One region of the Chryseobacterium sp. PvR013 genome, then DNA from elsewhere that is predicted to be linked to it. Evidence: riboswitches for the same ligand, from Rfam matches in the RefSeq annotation. Region 1 holds a riboswitch; each other region holds the start of a gene.
What was found. A riboswitch is a leader RNA that binds a small molecule or an ion and turns the genes downstream of it on or off. The one in region 1 is predicted to bind cobalamin.
Positions count from the first base shown of each region.

Region 2: it holds a riboswitch for cobalamin, as region 1 does, so the genes downstream of both, metE (5-methyltetrahydropteroyltriglutamate--homocysteine S-methyltransferase) here and prpB (methylisocitrate lyase) in region 1, are expected to answer to the same signal.
Region 3: it holds a riboswitch for cobalamin, as region 1 does, so the genes downstream of both, JOE44_RS23030 (TonB-dependent receptor) here and prpB (methylisocitrate lyase) in region 1, are expected to answer to the same signal.
Region 4: it holds a riboswitch for cobalamin, as region 1 does, so the genes downstream of both, JOE44_RS15175 (TonB-dependent receptor) here and prpB (methylisocitrate lyase) in region 1, are expected to answer to the same signal.

Region 1 covers NZ_JAFIBT010000001.1:2,548,331-2,553,186, forward strand. The annotation lists gene aspA (aspartate ammonia-lyase) at 1-153, opposite strand, end outside; gene JOE44_RS11480 (N-acetylmuramoyl-L-alanine amidase) at 226-1,251, opposite strand; tRNA gene JOE44_RS11485 (tRNA-Ser) at 1,387-1,471, shown strand; tRNA gene JOE44_RS11490 (tRNA-Pro) at 1,488-1,562, shown strand; tRNA gene JOE44_RS11495 (tRNA-Arg) at 1,595-1,668, shown strand; gene JOE44_RS11500 (hypothetical protein) at 1,859-2,422, opposite strand; cobalamin riboswitch at 2,671-2,864, shown strand; gene prpB (methylisocitrate lyase) at 3,310-4,218, shown strand; gene prpC (2-methylcitrate synthase) at 4,205-4,856, shown strand, end outside.
Region 2 covers NZ_JAFIBT010000001.1:1,413,750-1,418,605, forward strand. The annotation lists gene metE (5-methyltetrahydropteroyltriglutamate--homocysteine S-methyltransferase) at 1-2,112, opposite strand, end outside; cobalamin riboswitch at 2,289-2,475, opposite strand; gene JOE44_RS06410 (Lrp/AsnC family transcriptional regulator) at 2,671-3,132, shown strand; gene JOE44_RS06415 (LytTR family DNA-binding domain-containing protein) at 3,151-3,918, opposite strand; gene JOE44_RS06420 (histidine kinase) at 3,922-4,856, opposite strand, start outside.
Region 3 covers NZ_JAFIBT010000001.1:5,059,665-5,064,520, reverse strand. The annotation lists gene JOE44_RS23040 (HD domain-containing protein) at 1-848, shown strand, start outside; gene JOE44_RS23035 (DUF5074 domain-containing protein) at 1,013-2,065, opposite strand; gene JOE44_RS23030 (TonB-dependent receptor) at 2,086-3,912, opposite strand; cobalamin riboswitch at 3,945-4,123, opposite strand; gene JOE44_RS23025 (T9SS type A sorting domain-containing protein) at 4,260-4,856, opposite strand, start outside.
Region 4 covers NZ_JAFIBT010000001.1:3,320,318-3,325,173, forward strand. The annotation lists gene JOE44_RS15165 (cell surface protein) at 1-835, opposite strand, end outside; gene JOE44_RS15170 (DUF5074 domain-containing protein) at 850-1,983, opposite strand; gene JOE44_RS15175 (TonB-dependent receptor) at 1,980-4,013, opposite strand; cobalamin riboswitch at 4,122-4,307, opposite strand; gene JOE44_RS15180 (transporter) at 4,400-4,856, opposite strand, start outside.

The sequences.
Region 1 (4,856 bases):
CGCCAATCCTTTTATGAAATCCGGATAAGAAGACAAAAGCTGTCCTGAAATTTTAAAATTGTTGATAGCTCTTTGTGTCTGAACCCCATAATAAGCATCTAAAGGCACATTCAGTTCGCCTAATAAATCACTTTCTTTTCTGAAATTTTCCATTACAGATATTTTACTGTTTTTGATCGTTTAAAGATAGCAAAAACGCATCTAACCGATGCGCTTTAATTTGAATTATTTTACGGGATATTTTTGATTTAAAGCTTGCAGTGTTGCCCATGTTTCCGCATCCATGATTCCGTCATAATTTTGTGGACGGAAGTGGTACTGGAATGCTTCAATGGTTTTCTTAGTCGCATCATCCCAGGTTCCGTTAGGCTCCAATCCGTATCCAAATTTCTGCAATGAAGTCTGAATAAGGAAAATAAAGCTGGATTCATTATATCTTGCCGTGATGTCTGCCTGTGCTGCCTCAAGATAAGTTTGCTTGGCTGCTTCATCATACCACATCCCAATCTGGTATTCGTCATATAACTTTTTCCATGGGAACATAGGTCCCGGATCCTGTTTTCTTGTAGGAGCAATATCTGAATGAGCAAGTACATAATTAGGCTGAATCTGATATCTCGTTACAATATCTTTAACCAGTGCTGCCACTTTTCTTATCTGTTCATCACTAAAAGGAGCAAAAGTTCTTTTTCCTGTAGCATCTGTAGTATAGCCGGCATTTACAATTTCAATCCCAATAGAAGTATCATTAAGATTTTTGTCATTTCTCCATGAACTTACTCCTGCATGGTATGCTCTTTTGTTTTCATCTACCAACTGATAGATTTCATTATCTCCTGTATTATTTACGAGATAATGAGCGCTCACCGCCTGCTGGGTAAGAACGGTAATAGATTTATCATCCGGAATTGCGGTATAATGTAATATCAGATAACGTTGCCTGAAATTTTGAGCAACCGCAGGAAAATAAGTCTTTACCACTTTATAGCCACCTGGTTTTGCAGATACAATAGAACCATAACTTATCGTATTATCATTTTTTGTTGGGTCTGCTATATTAGTAGTAAAAAAATCTACTCCATGATCAGAAACTACTTTTGGTTTTGGAGCCACCGGAGGGGTTACCTTAACCGTTGGTTTCGCCTGTGTTATTGGGGTTTTCGGTTTGTATGTATTTTTTTTTACATTTTGTTGAGAAGTACAAGAAAAAACGAATGTGCTTAATCCGATGATATATAATGTCTTACGCATCAGTTTGGTTTTTGAATGATTTATTACTTCAAAAATACACAAAATTTTCTTGAATTTTATTTGGTAAATAAAGAAATCTGTTCTATATTTGCACTCGCAATAACGGAACAACGATCATTAAAAAATAAACAAAAAGGAGGGTTGCCAGAGTGGTTAATGGAGCAGTTTGCTAAACTGTCGACGCGAAAGTGTCGCAAGGGTTCGAATCCCTTACCCTCCGCTGTTTTTTATATATTCGGGGCGTAGCGTAGTCCGGTCATCGCGCCTGGTTTGGGACCAGGAGGTCGCAGGTTCGAATCCTGCCGCCCCGACTGTTTTAGTAGTTTTCTCAAAACTACTCAATGGGTGCGTAGCTCAGCTGGATAGAGCATCTGCCTTCTAAGCAGACGGTCAAAGGTTCGAATCCTTTCGCGCTCACTTAAAGACTTACTGGAAACAGTGAGTCTTTTTTTGTGTTTACTCTTAATCAAAAATCTTTTTATAGCTCACAAAATAGAGCATCCCGATTTTTAATCGGGACGGCAAAGGTTCGAATCCTTTCGCGCTCACAAAAAAACCTCACAATTTTTATTGTGAGGTTTTTTGTTTATTGGAGCTATCATAAAATTTATAATTCGAAATATTGCCCCAACCATTCATCAAAATGTTCTTTATGCTTATCCTGAGCAGCTTTAATCAATAAGTCAGGTTCTTCAATCTGGCTTAGCCCATAATCTCCTTTCATCCAGGCTAAATATTCACTTAATCCTTCACTCTCTTCATAATCATCTTCCTCTTTATAAAAATAAGCTTCATCAAGCCCTACTGAAATTTCATTGTCAAAAGTGAGCAGATGCAAAAACTGCAGTATATTTTCAGCCACAATGTGAACACCGCCTTCATCCCCAAAAACTACCACAGGCATTTTATTTAAAGGCTGCTCTACTCCGTTATTCCAAATGGCATAGAAGGAACCGGAACCATTCGCCTGTGCAAAAGGCAGTAAATTATTCAGAAAATTTTCGTCCTCACTCCAGCTTTTCAATCCGGATTTATCATCAATTAAAACACCAAAACCTTGTGAATAATTTTCATACGAGGAAATAGTATTCTGAAAGTAGATCAGTTTTTCCAGTTCTACCGGAATTTCCTGCAGATTCAAGTTTTGTTTAAATTTTGTAATTTCTACCATGGTCAATTATATTCGGTTAATAAGATTTGTAAAATAAAAATAGAACAGCAAATTTATTAACTATCTTTAATTTTATGGTCATGTTTTATATTAATTTAACAACACAAACAAGCTGTTCTACTCCCAAAACACAGATTACAACTAAAACATTTTCAATACATTAAATTAAAAAAACTATTGATTACATAAAATATCTTTTTCGTTATTATAAAATACTTATATTTACCACCAAGGAGTTCTTAAAACCTTCTTTATCAACCGAAACTGGTTACACTTAGCTGTGTATTAAAAGGGAATCGTGTGTAAATCACGAACTGTCGCGCAACTGTAAGTAACATACAAAAAGTTTTTATCAATTGATATCCACTGTATATTTTTTATATGGGAAGGATGATAAAAACAGTTACAAGTCAGGAGACCTGCCTATTTCGTATTGACGATGCTTTCGCGATTTGAAGCTTACAGTCAGGTATGATGCGATATGGATATAGTACGATAATTTTTTTATCAAACTGTGTTATTTTTTGAGATGAATATGAGCGTACGTTGTGTACTTCTCATGATTCTGTAGCTCATTCGTATCCCCTTTCCGTAATTTTTCTTTCTTAATAAAGCACCGCGAAGTTTACAGAGAACTTTTTATAGGATTTTAATCAATGTAAAAAGGGATAAGGTGTACCAAAGCAATTTTAATTATTCGTGGAGTTCCAACAGGTTTATTTTACAAACCTGTACAATCAGAGGTTCTCAAAATTCCCGACATCTGCACAATGGGAAGATTCCCCAACTCCTTTCCTACTTTTTACTTTTTACTCAAAAGCGATGTCTTTACAGCTCTTCCGCTTCTTTAATGACAAACAAATTTCAACTCAACAATAAATATTATAATGATCAAAAATGAAAATTGGAAGTCGCCCGGCTTAAAATTCCGGGAGGCTATGGAAAAAGAAAATCCCCTTCAGATTGTTGGAGCCATCAATGCAAACCATGCATTATTGGCACAGCAGGCTGGTTTTAATGCCATCTATCTTTCAGGAGGAGGTGTTGCTGCAGGGTCTTTAGGAATTCCTGATTTAGGAATTACAACTCTGGATGATATACTCATAGATGTTCAGCGTATTACTAATATTTGTGATTTACCACTTTTGGTAGATATTGATACAGGATTTGGACCTTCCGCTTTTAATGTTGCCCGAACGATAAAATCATTAATCAAAGCCGGAGCTGCTGCCATTCACATTGAAGATCAGGTGGGAGCAAAACGTTGCGGACACCGCCCCGGAAAAGAAATCGTAAGCAAAGAGGAAATGGTGGACCGGCTTAAAGCCGCAGCAGATGCCCGTACCGATGAAAATTTTGTGATCGGAGCCAGAACAGATGCTTTTGCCAGTGAAGGACTGGAAAAAACGCTAGAAAGAGCCATCGCTTATAAAGAAGCCGGTGCAGATTTCATTTTTGCTGAAGCAGTTCCTGATTTAAGCTTTTATCAAAAATTTGTTGATGCTACTGGGATTCTTGTACTAGCCAATATCACGGAATTTGGAATGATCAAAATGTACACTGTAGAAGAACTGAAAAATGCAGGTGTAGGACTCGTCCTCTACCCTCTTTCTGCCTTCAGAGCTGCCAATAAAGCTGCACAGAATGTATACCAACATATCCGTAAAGACGGAACACAAGCCAATGTGCTAGATACAATGCAGACAAGAGAAGAACTCTATCAAAGTATTGGCTACCACGATTATGAACAAAAATTAGATAACCTTTTTAAACAAAATACTCATGTCAACGAATAGCGAACCAACATTTAAGCCTAAAAAAAGCGTAGCACTTTCCGGAGTGACAGCAGGTAATACCGCTCTTTGCAGTGTAGGGAAAAGTGGAAATGATCTCCATTACAGAGGTTATGATATATTGGATCTTGCAGAGAGAGCACAATTTGAAGAAGTTGCTTACCTGCTTATTTATGGTCAGCTGCCCACTGAAGCTCAACTCAAAAACTATAAAGCAAAATTAAAATCATTGAGAGGCCTTCCTCACTCTGTAAGAAATATTTTAAAAAGTATTCCGGCAGCTGCCCACCCAATGGATGTCATGCGTTCAATGGTTTCAGCAATTGGAAGTATTCAGCCGGAAAAAGATGATCACAATGTAGCCGGAGCAAGAGATATTGCAGATAAATTATTAGCATCATTCAGTTCAGGGCTTTTATACTGGTATCACTATACCCACAATGGTAAAGAAATCAATGTAGAGACTGATGATGATACTATTGGCGGACATTTCCTTCACCTTTTACATGGTAAAAAAGCTCCTGATTCATGGGTGAAAGCAATGGAAATTTCCCTTAATCTGTATGCCGAACATGAGTTTAATGCTTCTACTTTTACCGCGCGTGTCATTGCCGGAACCTCATCAGACTTTTATTCATGTA
Region 2 (4,856 bases), 1.1 Mb from region 1:
GATATCATATACTCCGGGACCAATTTCATTCGGATATTTAAAATCTGCAAAGGCATTCAGCAGTTCCATCTGAGAACGGGAGCATTCTATGGTAATCACGTCTGCATCCATATCCGCAATATTTTCAATAATATCATTGAATTCTGAGTAACACATATGGGTATGAATTTGTGTAGCATCTTCCACTCCACTTGCTGAAATTCTGAAAGCTTCAACAGCCCATTTCAGATAATTCTGCCAGTCTGCTTTTCTTAAAGGAAGCCCTTCTCTGATAGCAGGTTCATCAATCTGAATAATTCTGATTCCGGCTTTTTCCAGATCCACTACTTCATCACGGATTGCCAGTGCAATCTGCTTACACGTTTCTGAACGAGGCTGATCATCACGTACAAAAGACCACTGTAAAATCGTCACAGGACCCGTCAACATTCCTTTTACCCATTTTTCCGTTTGAGATTGGGCATACTGAGACCAATACACCGTCATAGGAGTCGGGCGGGAAACATCACCAAAGATCACAGGAGGTTTTACACAACGGCTTCCGTAACTCTGTACCCATCCGTTTTTGGTGAACATAAATCCTTCCAGCTGTTCTCCAAAATATTCTACCATATCATTACGCTCAAATTCTCCGTGCACCAATACATCAATGCCGATGTCTTCCTGCCAGCGAATGGTTCTCTGAGTTTCTTCTTTTAATAAAATATCGTATTGCTCCGCGGTAAGTTCTCCTTTTTTGAATTTAGCTCTCCAGCTTCTTACCTCTGTTGTCTGCGGGAATGACCCGATTGTTGTAGTGGGAAACAAAGGAAGCTGCAGGACTTGCTGCTGTTCTTCTTTACGGGTTTTGAAGGCATTTATTCTTTGTGCATCTTTTTCAGTGACCGCATTTGATCTTTGTTTTACCTGATCATTGTGGATAAGAGAAGAGGTTCTTCTGCTTTCAATGGCTTTTTTATTTTCTTCAAATACTTCAAGAATGTGTTCTTTTTCCGTTCCTGAAACCAGTTCTTTAAGCGTCACCAGTTCTTCTACTTTCTGTTTAGCAAAAGCAAGCCAGTTTTTAATCTCAGGGTTAAGGTTCGTTTCAAAATCAAGATCGCAAGGAGAATGAAGCAATGAACATGACGGTGCAATCAAAATCCTTTCAGAGCCTAATTTGTCAACAGCTTTTCTGATGAAAGACAATGACTTTTCAAAATCATTTTTCCAGATATTTCTGCCATCAATTACTCCTAACGAAAGACTTAGGTTTTCCGGAATACGATTCAGAATATCATCCAATTGTTCCGGATTTCTAACCAAATCGATATGCAAAGTATTCACCGGAAGCGAAACAGCAAGCGATGCATTATCTTTTAATCCGTCGAAATAAGTGGCAACAATGAATTTCAGTTTCGGGAAACGTTTTCTTACTTCTGAATACACAGAAAGATAGGTTTCTTTTGCTTTCTCAGTTAAATCCAGAGCCAGAAAAGGTTCATCAAACTGGATCCATTCAGCACCCTGCTCCTGAAGTTTGGTTAAAATTTCCGTATATACAGAAAGAAGATTTCCAGCCAGATCCAGTTTATCAAATCCTTCTTCTTTTTCTTTTCCTAATAACAGATAAGTAACAAGCCCGATAATTACCGGTTTTGCATTGATACCCGCCTGTTTTGCTCCGGCAAATTCATTGAAAATTTTATCTGAGCTTAATTTAAATTGCTGGTTTTTATAAAATTCCGGGACAATGTAGTGATAGTTGGTATCGAACCACTTGGTCATTTCCATTGCTGTAATGTCCAGCCCTTCTTTCTGGTATCCTCTTGCCATCGCGAAATAAAGATCCAGCTCAGAGTTGTTCTTTTTAAGCACCACCTCATGGTAACGTGAAGGAATTGCTCCTACTACAAGGCTCATATCCAATACCTGATCATAATAGGAAAAATCGTTGCACGGGATAAGATCTATACCGGCTTCTTTCTGAATATTCCAGTTTTGATTACAGAGAGTTCTCCCTGTATTCAGAAGTTCTTCCAAAAGAATTTTACCTGACCAATATTGTTCGCAGGCTTTTTTGAGTTCTCTTTTGCTACCAATACGCGGATAGCCCAGAATGTGAGTTTGCATTTTTTAAACTTTTTAATTAAACTTAATAGGAAAGTGCTTTAAAATGCTTCGTTATGTTTTAGCGGAAAAAGTTTCAGGAAAGTAATGACATAGCAGACAGTGTATTTCCTTCAGAAAGAAAAATACATGAATCTGATCTATCATCTGTATGACCCAAAAGCTTCAGCCCGCGAAAGCATTGTCAATTCAGTAAAGGCAGGTCTCCTGACTTGTAACAGTTTCCGTCATCCTTCCCGCTTTTGGCAGTGGATATACCAAGACAGAAACTTTTGGTGTGTTACTTACAGTTGCGCGACAGCTCGTGATTTGCACACGATTCCCTATTAATCTACCTTCAGTAAAACCTTTCCTGTTTGATGAAGTATCTATAAAGAACTGTACTTTTACCTTTAACAATTGCTTCCAGTAAAAGTTTTTAATTTTGTGTAAAATTAGCAATACAGAATAAAAGAACAATAAATAAGGAAAAATTAAGCAAAATAAACTTTTAAAAATAAAAATAAAAGCATATAATTCTATATATTTGATTGTTTTAATCATTTAAAAGAATAATATTCTGTGGAACAACTCGATGACAAGGATTTACAGCTGCTCAGGCTGCTCCAGAAAAATGCCAAACTGACCGTTAAAGAACTTGCTAAAGAAGTGAACCTTTCTACTTCACCGGTTTTTGAAAGAGTAAAAAGGCTGGAACAGGAAGGGTTTGTTAAAAGATATGCAGCCGTTCTGGATGCTGAAAAACTCAACCGCGGATTTACCGTTTTCTGCCAAATCAAGCTTAAAATTCACGACAGATCTGTAGGCTATGACTTTGTAAAAGAAATTCTGGAGATTGAAGAAGTTGCCGAATGCTACAATATTTCCGGAGATTTTGATTTCCTTCTGAAAGTTCAGGTAAGAGATATGAAACATTACCAGGATTTCGTATTTAATAAACTGGGATCTGTAGATTCCATCGGGAGTACCCACAGTACATTTGTCATGGCTGAAGTGAAAAACAACCATGGACTTACCATTTAATTGAACAGGAAACCGGTTTTATTCTTCAATCCATTTTCTGAAAGCAGATGTATTGCTCTGGCTTGTAATAAAATGATCTTTCTGACCTTTTATCTGGGCGGAAAGTGTATTCTTATTGTAACGTTCTATTCTTTCAATATGCTTTTTCTGGACGAGTGCACTGCGGTTGATCCTGAAAAAATCTGAAGCATTGAGCTGGGTTTCAATTTCTTTCAGAGTAGATTCATTCAACAGGTGTTTTTTTCCTGTTGTATCAAAAGCAAAGACAATCCCTTCTTCCGCTTCAAAGAAAGTAATGTCTTCCGTATTGATAAAATAGATTCCCTGATGTGAGCTGACCGAAAATCGTTTCTTATAGCTTTTCTCCACAGGGCTGTTATTTAGTATTTGCTGAAGTTTTACCCAAACATCCTCCGGCTCTGATGCTGTATTTCCCAATAGAATAAATTTATCCCAAGCCTTTTGAAAACGGCTCTGCGAAAATGGTTTTAAAAGATATTCAATCCCGTTGCTTTCAAAAGCATTCATCCAGAAACTGTCATACGCGGTAGTGAAGATAACCGGACATGAAATATTCACCTGATCATAGATTTCAAAGGCATTTCCATCTAATAATTCAATATCAGAAAAAATCAGGTCAACCGTTGAGTTTTTAAGAAAAGCAATGGCTTCTTCTACAGTACTTATTTCCGAAACAATTTCCACGGGTCTTTCCAGCTCGCTGATGAAACGTTTTAATTTGTTTCTTGCCGGAATTTCGTCTTCGATGATTACAACTTTTATCATATTTTATGCTGGAATTATGGGAATGACTACTGAAAATTCTGTTTCTGTTTTTATAATTTCTACCTGCCGATCCGTTAACAGCGTATATTGCTCCTTAAGATTACTGAGTGCTCTTCCTGAAGTCTTTTTACTGTTTCGCTTGGGTATTCTGGTATTGGAAACGGTGATTTCTTTATCTATTTCTACGGTGATCAAAACAGGATTTACAGCTGTTCCCAGATTATGCTGAACGGCGTTTTCAAGCAGCAATTGCAGGGAAAGCGGAATGATCCTCCCTGATGATCTGATATGATTTATTTTTAATGAATAAGCACTTCCATATTTATACTGTATCAGATTAAAATATTTCTCTGCAAATGCCAGTTCTTCTTCTACAAACACGGTCTTTTTATCAGAAACCTCTAAAACATAACGGTATATCTCTGCAAATTCATTGAGGAAATCCGATGCTTTGTATTTGTCTTCTTCTATTAACTGATCCAGAATGTTGAGATTATTGAATAAAAAATGAGGATTAAGCTGTGTTTTCAGTTGATTAATTTTACTTTCAGACAGGGCATGATCATAAAGAGCCAATTGTTTCTGATATTCCGTATTCTTTTTGTAGTAACGGTATGCGAGGAAAAAACTTCCATAAATAAACCCTCCTATCAAATCTGAAAAGGTAGAAAGAATAACAACTTCCTGATTGAAATTTTTCTCCACTTTTCCAAAAGCAACAGCAATCAAAAAACCAATTATTTTCATCACCAAAAGGTAGGTTAATAGGGAAAAACTGAATATTTTCAGCATTTCTGCTACACTAAACGTTGATGACTTTCGCCAGTTTTTAATGAAAAAATCAATGACAAAAAACAGGATACAGGCACTAATAAGGGTAACAACTGCCGCTTCAGGAGTGAAAATATACCAGTCCAGTGTTCGTCTTATTCCTATAC
Region 3 (4,856 bases), 2.5 Mb from region 1:
CTCTGCAAGCGATCCAACAGGAAGCGGAAAGAATCAAAATTGTTTCTATGGAAAGGATCATGGTAGAGTTCAACAAAATCATGCTTTCTGAAAAACCATCTATCGGACTGAGACTGATGGAACAAACAGGTCTTATGAAACTGATTATTCCTGAACTGATTGAACTAAAAGGCGTGGAAGAAGTGGAAGGACAAACCCACAAGGATAACTTTTATCACACGCTGGAAGTTGTGGATAATATTTCTGTGAATACGGACAATCTGTGGCTTCGTTGGTCTGCTCTGCTCCATGATATTGGAAAAGCTCCAACAAAAAAGTTTGTAGAAGGAACGGGATGGACCTTTCACGGACATGAATTTTTGGGCTCAAAAATGGTAAAAACACTTTTCCAGAGATTGAAATTACCATTGGGAAGCGATATGAAATATGTTCAGAAAATGGTAAAACTTTCATCAAGACCTATAGCACTGATTACTGATGACGCTTCAGATTCTGCATTGAGAAGACTTTTATTTGATGCAGGTGAAAATCTTGAAGATCTTTTTACCCTTTGTAAAGCAGATATTACCACGAAAAATTCTAAAAAACAGGAGAAATTCAAAAGAAACTTTGAATATGTAGCGGTAAAGATCAAAGAAGTGGAAGAAAAGGATCAGGTAAGAAATTTTCAGCCGCCTATTACCGGTGAAGAGATTATGGAAATGTTTAACCTTAAGCCAGGCCGTGAAATTGGTATCTTAAAAGAGAAAGTCAAAGAAGCTATCCTGGAGGGTGAAATTCCTAATGAAAAAGAAGAAGCCACAAAGTTTGTTATTGCTGAGGCTGGGAAACTGGGATTAACATTATAAAGTAAATTTATAAAAAGCATAAAAAATCCGGCGGAATGGAACATTCCGCCGGATTTTTTATGTGCACTGATGAAAACAAAGCCGGCCGGTTTCGAAGAAACCGGCCGGAAAAAAACACAAATGATGAAAAAATAAAAAATTATATTTTTATATACTGTAAGGTATTATGGATTCAGGTAAGTTCCGTTAGCACCCAGACCTCCTGTTTTAAGAGATCCCAGTTTGCTACCCGTAGTTGCTGAATACACTACCATTTCACTGTCCTGAGTAAACTGTTTAACATCTGATGCAAAAATTCTTCCATCTATTACATTAAATCCGTAAAGCGTAAAATAAGGACCTCCATCTGCAGCTGTTAACAATGGAGTTGTAGGAATTACAGGAGTCGCTAAACTTGTTGTATACACTTTATTCGAAGAGCTGAAGTATAATTTATCGTTATCAATCTGAAGGTTGGTTGCACTAGGAATTCCTGTTAGTGTAATTACTGGTGTAAGAGTTCCTGTACTTGAAATTTTATAGATGTAAGAATCTGTAGCTGTTGAAGAAATTGTGTAAACATTGGATTTATAAGACACTGTATTTCCAATCTGACCATTCGGAACGGTAATTTCAGTTTTATTGTCATTGGAAGTATTGATATAAGTAATCTTATTTCCAAATCCTGATGAAGCATTTTGTACAAAAACATTTCCTCCTGCTTCTACTGTTTTATCAGAAACGTCAGTCATACTGATTTTACTTACAAATGAATAGTCAGAAGCTTTATATTTCGTTACACTTTTCGTATTGGCTGTGAAATTGGTATTGGAAACGTAGATAAAGTCATTCGCAAAAGTAATTCCTCTTGGATTATCAAGCTGATCAGTAATTACTGCTAACTTCTTGAACGTATAACGGTCTACAACAACAATTTTGTTTGAGTTATTGATCACAAGATAAGCCTTATTTCCGTTAAGACCAATCGTTTGAAGAACATCACCAAGGATTTCTTTATTGTTATAACCGTACACATCATCCTGCTTCAGGCTTAAATCTCTTGTCAGGAATGTTACTTTAGCTCCCTGGCTGTTAAAATTCCCTTCATTAGAGATAAAATATCCGTTCTGATAAGTGATCGGAGAGATTTCAATTTCGTCAGAACCATTTGTACATGAAGAGATATTAAACAATAATACCACTGCAAAGAGTACAGTTAAAAGTTTAGTTATTTTCATAATTTATTCAATTTTATTTGTTAAAAATTTATTGCTGCATACACACTATAGTTTCTTTTCGGTAAAGGATAGAAAGCAACGGTTTTATAGTATGTATTGGTTAGATTATTCACTTTAAACCCTAAAGTATATTTTTTGGCTAAGGTTGCAGAAACACCCATATTTAAAAGAAAATAAGGATCTATGGCATCTGATCTTTTTTCATCACTTGTCGTGTAGGTAATACCATTCAGCAGTCCCTGTGCGAAAAATTTAAAGAAGCCATATTCATAATCTATATTCGCCGTCCCTCTGTGCATGGGAACGTAAGGTCTCTGCATCTTCGTTTCTTTATCAATAGATTTTGCATAATAGTATCCTGCATTTGCTCTGAATTTATGATTCCCAAACTGTTTACTGAAAGACAACTGGGATTCCAGCCCGTAAGATTCAAATTTATTGATATTGGATGCCTGCCAGTAGCCTAAAGCAGTGGGAAGCCATACAATAAGATCCGTCACATTCATATAATAAGGAGACAAAGTAAGTTTGAAATCTCCCATTTTGAACTCATTTGTCATATCAAACTGAGTAGAAGTTTCGGGTCTCAGATCTTTATTTCCTCCCGGTTCATAATAAATATCATTAAATGACGGATATCTGAAATTCTTTGATACGTTAAGACTCACATCATACCATTTCAAGGCACTCCATTTTCCGGAGAATGAATACATAAAAGGAGACTTCACATCTTCCACAAAATCTTTCTTAAATCCACCTTCAAAACGCAGGTCTTTCGTAGCAAAATACCTCAACAATCCTGAAATTGAGCCGATATTTCTGCTTACATCAGATATTCCACTCGCGTACCCTTCTCCTTTATTGATCTGAAATTCTCCGATAAGATTAAAATTCCATTTTGAATTCAGGAAATAATTGAAATCATTTTTGAAGATATAATTTTTCCCGGTTCCACCACTGGATTTAGGTTGATTTAGTGAACCGAAATACTGAAAGTTTTCTTCCGTATAGGCTGCTTTAAAGGAGTTGCTGAAATTTGTTTTGTTCCAGTCCCACGAAAGAAGACTTCTTACACTTTGAGTCTTATATTTTGTCTTTGTTCCTGTTTCTTCATACACAGGATAATGCTGTGAAGAATCAAAAAACTGGCTCTGCCATGAAATTTTATGATCATTCGTTATCTTGTAGGAAGCTCCTGCATTGAACGTAGTATTGTAATAATTTCCGTTTCTGTTAATATAGTTCAGATCGCTTACCTTATAATCATTTTCACTTACAGAATAATTTCCGGAAGCTTTAAAACTGAACCTTTCATTACTGTAAGAACCTTTTACAAAATTATTATAGGTATTAAAAGAAGCAACCTCTGAAAATAAAGAACCATGGAAACCTTTGTTAAAATCAAGGGTATTATTCAGGTGAATACTTCCTCCGATAGCACCACTTCCATACACCACACTTCCGCCACCGGCTTTTATACCGATCTGATCATAGCCGAACAAAGCAATATTATTGATATCTCCCTGTCCCAGAAAACTGGAATTGATATTAATCCCATTCCATACAAATGCTGTCTGCTGAGCGGTAGTTCCTCTGAATGAAGGTGAAGAAACAGCACCACGACCATTTTCTTTAATAAAAACCTGCGACTGAAATCTCAGAAGCTCCGAAAGATTACTGGAGTTTTTCTCGGCATCTTCCGCCGAAATTATTTTTACAGGATGAAAAAGTTTAACCCTGTTCATCTGGTTGTCGAAAACATAAATAGTATCGATGGTTTTCTCTTGTCCAAAAAGAAAGCAACCATACGATGAAAAAAGCAGTACTAAAGATCTTTTTATATCCATACTTTTTTACTTTTCCTCCGAAAGCAATATGTTTTTTTAATTATAATTCCGGCAGGTCTCCTGACTTTCGCATTCTGCTCCTTCCCGTTTTTATACAGTGGTTTTTTGCAGAAACTTTTGTTGCGATTTACAGTTGCGGGGACAGTCCGGGAGTTACACCCGATTCCCTTTTCATTCCAAAATACTGGAAACCAAAATTTTTGCAAAGATAGTTTTTTATATGTATCCGCCCAAAACCATACGTATGCTTAAAAAGCCGGTCTTCTTATGAGGTGAAACAAAAAAAGAACAGCTGCTTTCAATATTGAAAACAGCCATTCATCCCACTACTTTACTATTTATATATGTTACTTTTTAATCAGTTTATAAGTCTCTTTTTTACCTCTTTTCTCAGAGTATTGTAAAATATAATCTCCTTTTGACAAGGATGAAACATCAATCTGTCCTTCTACAGCATTGAATGATTTCACCCTTTGTCCAACCATATTATAAATTTCTGCGTTCTCTATTTTTCCTGTTCCTTTAAAATATAGAATATCAGCAACTGGATTAGGATAAATACCTATGCTGTTTTTTTCTTTTACAGCATCATTGATGGATAAAAATTCAGAAGTATCCAGATAAAAAGCGATCATCTGACCTGAAGCATTTGTTCCTGAACCGGCAATTTTCTTTCCGTCCTGTGAAATAGCCAGAGGAAGTCCCATTGTTACTCCATTCGTTGCAATTCCTAAAGATGCTGCATAATCATTCAGATTAATCCTTCCGGTAGCAGAAGTCCAGATAAAACCTTCTCCGGACATGGGAGGAGCACCAAATGCTCTGTAATATCCGATAACTTTTTTCCCATCAGCAGAAATTCCTGTTGCACCCCCTTTGAAACTGAAAGAAGCATTAGGATGGGTGATATACGTGAGCCCGCTTACAGTATTCCAAACATAGGG
Region 4 (4,856 bases), 770 kb from region 1:
CCAGATTATCATTCCACTTGATATATTCTACATCAGTCAGCCAGAATTCGGTCCCGGGTACAGGAACTTTATTTTCATTAGGCTTATGGTACGTTATGCTATAATCTTTTACGGTTGTATTTTTGAAATATTCGCTGCCTGCAATTTCGTACCACTCATCATTATCGGGTTTCCCATTTTTATTTTTGTCGTAGGCCACCATAATAATTCCTGGTTCACAAGATCCTGAACGCTGATCATTAGCATCATTTCCAAAGAATGCATTTCCAAGCACTTTAAAATCTCTTCCATTCAGATTGGGAATTGTATGATCAAAACCGAAAACGACATAACCGCCATATCCTCCGAGGCTGATCATCGTAGAATTCCCTCCTACCAATGATTCATTTGCTTTCTGAAGCATATTCGCAGCAGTATTTCCAGGTATATATTCCGGAATTTCATTCATGAACTGTCCTACAGCAGGACGGAATTCTAATACTTTGGAAATATATTTACTATAAGGTGTTTTTTCTTTGGTAACGATTATTTTAGAATGATAAATCTGCTCCTTCCCTTTATTGTTGATCTTCAAAGTCAGAGGATACGCATCTGCGTCCGGACTGATAAATTCAAGTTCTGAATTTTGAGAAATGATAGAATCATTAATGCTCCATGTAACCGATCCTGATGCATGGGTAGGAATACTCAAAACTTTAAAACGCTCAATGGAATAGGAATCATCAAGACCGTTAAATGTAAATTCATCTTCATCATCATGTTTGCAGGCTATCACTCCTACGAGGAAAACTGATAAAAATCCGATTTTTAAATAGGTAAAGGTATTTCTGTTCATTTTTTAAAGTTTGATTATTTGTATAAAAAAGCAAAGTGGGCAGGAATATTTCCTCCCTCCGTTTTCCACTTAAAGTGTCCGTTTTTATCAAAGCAATACACAAATCCCATGGATACATAATTTCGGGCATCTGTGATGTAGATATCTTCTGTGATGGGGTTTACTGCTATGCCGTAAGGTGTTTTAATGGCAGTTTCGTATTCTTTGTCAAAAATTTTGTTGGCAATAATCTCTTCTGTTTTCACATCAATGATTCCAAATGTTTTTTTATAGCTGTGGGTATTGTAGTTGAATTCATTTCCGTAGAAATAGAGTTTATCATTAACGATTGTCATTTCACTGACTGAGAGATGGAAATCTTTTTTAACAGCTCCTGTGGCTGCATCAATTAAATAAAGGCTTGAAGGAACGTTATAATAATCTCCTCTTGAGCTTACATACAGATCTCCATAATTGTCCTTTTTAATGTGGTGAAGATTGATGGCAACATTTAGTTTTTGGATTTCAGTAAAAGTGCTCAGGTCAATTACAGAAACCGTATTGTCATAATCGGGAGCTTTGTATCCTCCGGAATTGGCAACAAATAACTTATTGCCTACAATTTCCATTTCTTCCGGCTGATATCCCACCACCACCTCACGTTGAATAGAAAGAGAAGTGGTATCAATCTCCACTACTTTTCCTTTTGGTGCTTTGGGATTAATGGCTACAGGACCTGCATAACTACTGGCATAAGCTTTCCCTCCTTTGAAGGTTAAATATCTACAGTTTTGTAAGGGAATAGAAGTAATGCGTTTAGCGGTTTTGGCATCCAGCACTTCAATCTTGTTTGAAACATTGACAACGATATAGAGTTTGCTTCCATAAACTTTGATATCATTTCCTACATCTCCAAGCTCTTTTACCACATTCGGATTGATTTCAGCATAGATATTCCGGTAATAGGTTCCTTTGGTGTAATCAAAAAAATCCAGCGTACATTTATTGCTTCCCATATTCCCTTCATTCAGCATATAAAAACCTTTTATTGCTGTATTTTCTGAAGGAAGTCCTTCTACCACTTCCTGACGGACAATAATATCATCTGTACGGCATGAAGTAAGAAAAGCTAATACCAGAAATAAAAAATAAAAGTTTAGTTTTCTCATAAAGTGAAGTTTAGAATAAGTTTAAAATTTCTTCCAGGCATCGGATAATTGATGACAACATCATAGTATTGATTGAAAATATTATTCATTTCAAGGCTCACTTTAAATTGGTGATTCGCCCAATTGAATTTTTTCTGAACAGACAAATCGTGAGTGTACCAGGGCTGTACATAATTGTATTGAATATTGTCCTGATTCACATCATATCTTTCTCCTACATACATCGCACTGTAATTGAAACTCCAGTCTTTATAATCTGCCATCAAACTGAATGATCCGCTATGCCATGGGGTATAAGGAATCTGATTACGATAAAAGGTGTCTTCCTGATCACTTATATCTCTTGCGCTTTGATACGTGTAAGAGAGCAATGGCCTTAGCTTTACCTTTCCTAATTGCATTTCAGTCTGAATATTCACATCCGCTCCAATGATTTCAACCATTCCAAGATTCATCATCAGCCAGCGGAACATACTTCCGTTAGGGGCTGCTACAATTTTATCCTGTACTTTGTTGTAGTAACCATCTACTTTAGCATAAAAGCTTTTAAAGAAATGGTTGGTATAATTCTTCTGATAAGTAAATCCTACGTCATACTGATTGGTAAATTCCGGTTTCAGATAGGTATTTCCGATATTGGTATAATATAAATCATTGAAAGTGGGAAGTCGGAAAATTCGTTTATAGAAAGCTCTAAGTGTAAGCTCAGGAATGATCTCAGGCTGATAACTCATAAATACGGCTGGTGTCCATTCTCTGCTGTCTCCGGGTCTTTTGTTTTTTCTTACTTCTTCAAACGTAAAAGTTCCTAAAAGGCTTCCCAGAATTTTGAACCTGTTCCACTGATAGGTTGTTGCCAATGCCACCAATGTGGTATACCGTGTAGGATAAGAAAAGTTATCAAGATTAGCATCAAGATTATTATATTGAAAATCTCCGCTCAGACTCACATCCCAATTGGGTGTGATAGAATAGATATTGGATGAGGAAAGATAGAGCTCTCTTTGGATATAGGTATTATCGGTATGAATAATAGACTGCGAACGAACCGTATCCATAAAATGAGTATAATCGTAGGCGAATTTTGCTTTCAGCTGTGTTTCAAATTTTGGGAACAGTTTTTTTCTCAGATTGGCCTGTACAAAATAATTTTCGTCAGAAAGTCTCGCTCCTCTTCCACCAAAACGGCCGTTAACGATAGGTGCCGGCATCCCACGGTTTGAAATATAACCGTAGCCACGGATATTCCAGCTTCCGTTATTTAAAGTGCCATTGATAGACGTTTCAAAACGTTTTGCCCTGATATCTGAATCCTGTCTCTTTGCGATGGTATCATAAGCCTGCTGGCCATCGGGATATTTCTTGGCATACCGAAATCTGTAAATCCCGTCACTCTGCATGAATTCTCCACTGAAACTGGCAGAAACTCTGTCTGATATTTTTTGTTCCAAACGGAATGATGGATTGAAAAGATCAATGGACGCACTTTTTGCTCTTATTACGAGATTGGTTTTTCTTGTTCCTTTAAATACAGGTGTTTTGGGCTGCAGATAGATCGATCCCGAAGAGCCAAAGTCTTTTGCAGGTTGGAAAATTTCACTTTTCTGCCCGTTATACAATGATATTTCTTCCAGATCATCTAATGAATATCTCCCGAGATCTACCAGCCCGTTTTGAGCATTTCCCAATTGAATTCCATCATAGAAAACACCTACATGCTGGCTTCCCATACTGCGGATATTAATGGTTTTCAAACCCCCTAACCCTCCATAATCTTTGATCTGAACTCCGGAAAAATACCGCAAAGCATCTGCAACTGAATGGCTGTTCAGTCTTTCCAGCTGCTCACCTTGCAGGGTTTGTGCCGGAATAATTTCTTTAAAATTCTTTTTATAAAGACTAATCGCCTTGATGGATTCCTCCTTCAGAGTGTCATTTTTCTTTTTTTGAGAATATAAAAGTTGAGATGTGATCACCAGTATTGTGAAAACAGCTTTATGAATTGCAGAAGTAGTTTGTTTTGCCGCCATTAGCTCATTTAGGATAATGAAGACGCTAATGGATATAAGAAAGCAACGACAAAGCACAGCTGTCACTGCACAGAATCATTGATGTCCTAAGCTTTATTCCACGAAAGCGTCAAACGATTATTTTCTGGCAGGTCTTCTGACTTACTCCATTTTTGAAATCCTTCCCATTAAAAAACAGTGGATATATTCTTCAAAAACCTTGGTGCGGAGCTTACAGCAGCGGGTCTGTTCCGGATTTTCACCGGATTCCCTTTTAAGAGCTTTTTAGGGCTCACCAAATTCCGGCAAAGATAAAAAATTATTCCTAACCCCCAATTAAAATAATGATTCATAAACAATTAAAGCTCCCGAAGGAGCTTTAACATGATTTTCAAAAGGGTTTTTATTTAAATCCCAATATTCAGGAAAATACTGAATCTTGATTTTGCTTCGATATCACCTCCTGCCAGATGGGTATACATAGGAAGCATGAGTTCACTTCCCAAACTCAGCCTTTTATAGGAGGCTTCAAATCCTAACTTTCCATACAAAGCGCTTCCGGCAGTATTGGGCAGCGCTTCATCAAACTGTTTGTTCTGGGCATACACTTCTCCCTGAACTCCGGTTTTCACTGAAAAAATGGATTTTTCATTTCCTGCAACCTGATAAAATCCCGTCGCTGCATAGTTCCATTGGTTTCCAAATCGGTAATTTTTCTTATTCTCCGTTTTGATGGTATAATCTGTATTCACCAACACAGCCACTTTATTTTTCTGAAACTTATAATTCAAAGCGGCCTGATAATCCCAGCTTCCTGTTCCCAGCTGAAAACTCGGATTAACGCCGGAAGCTCCTTTCTCATCG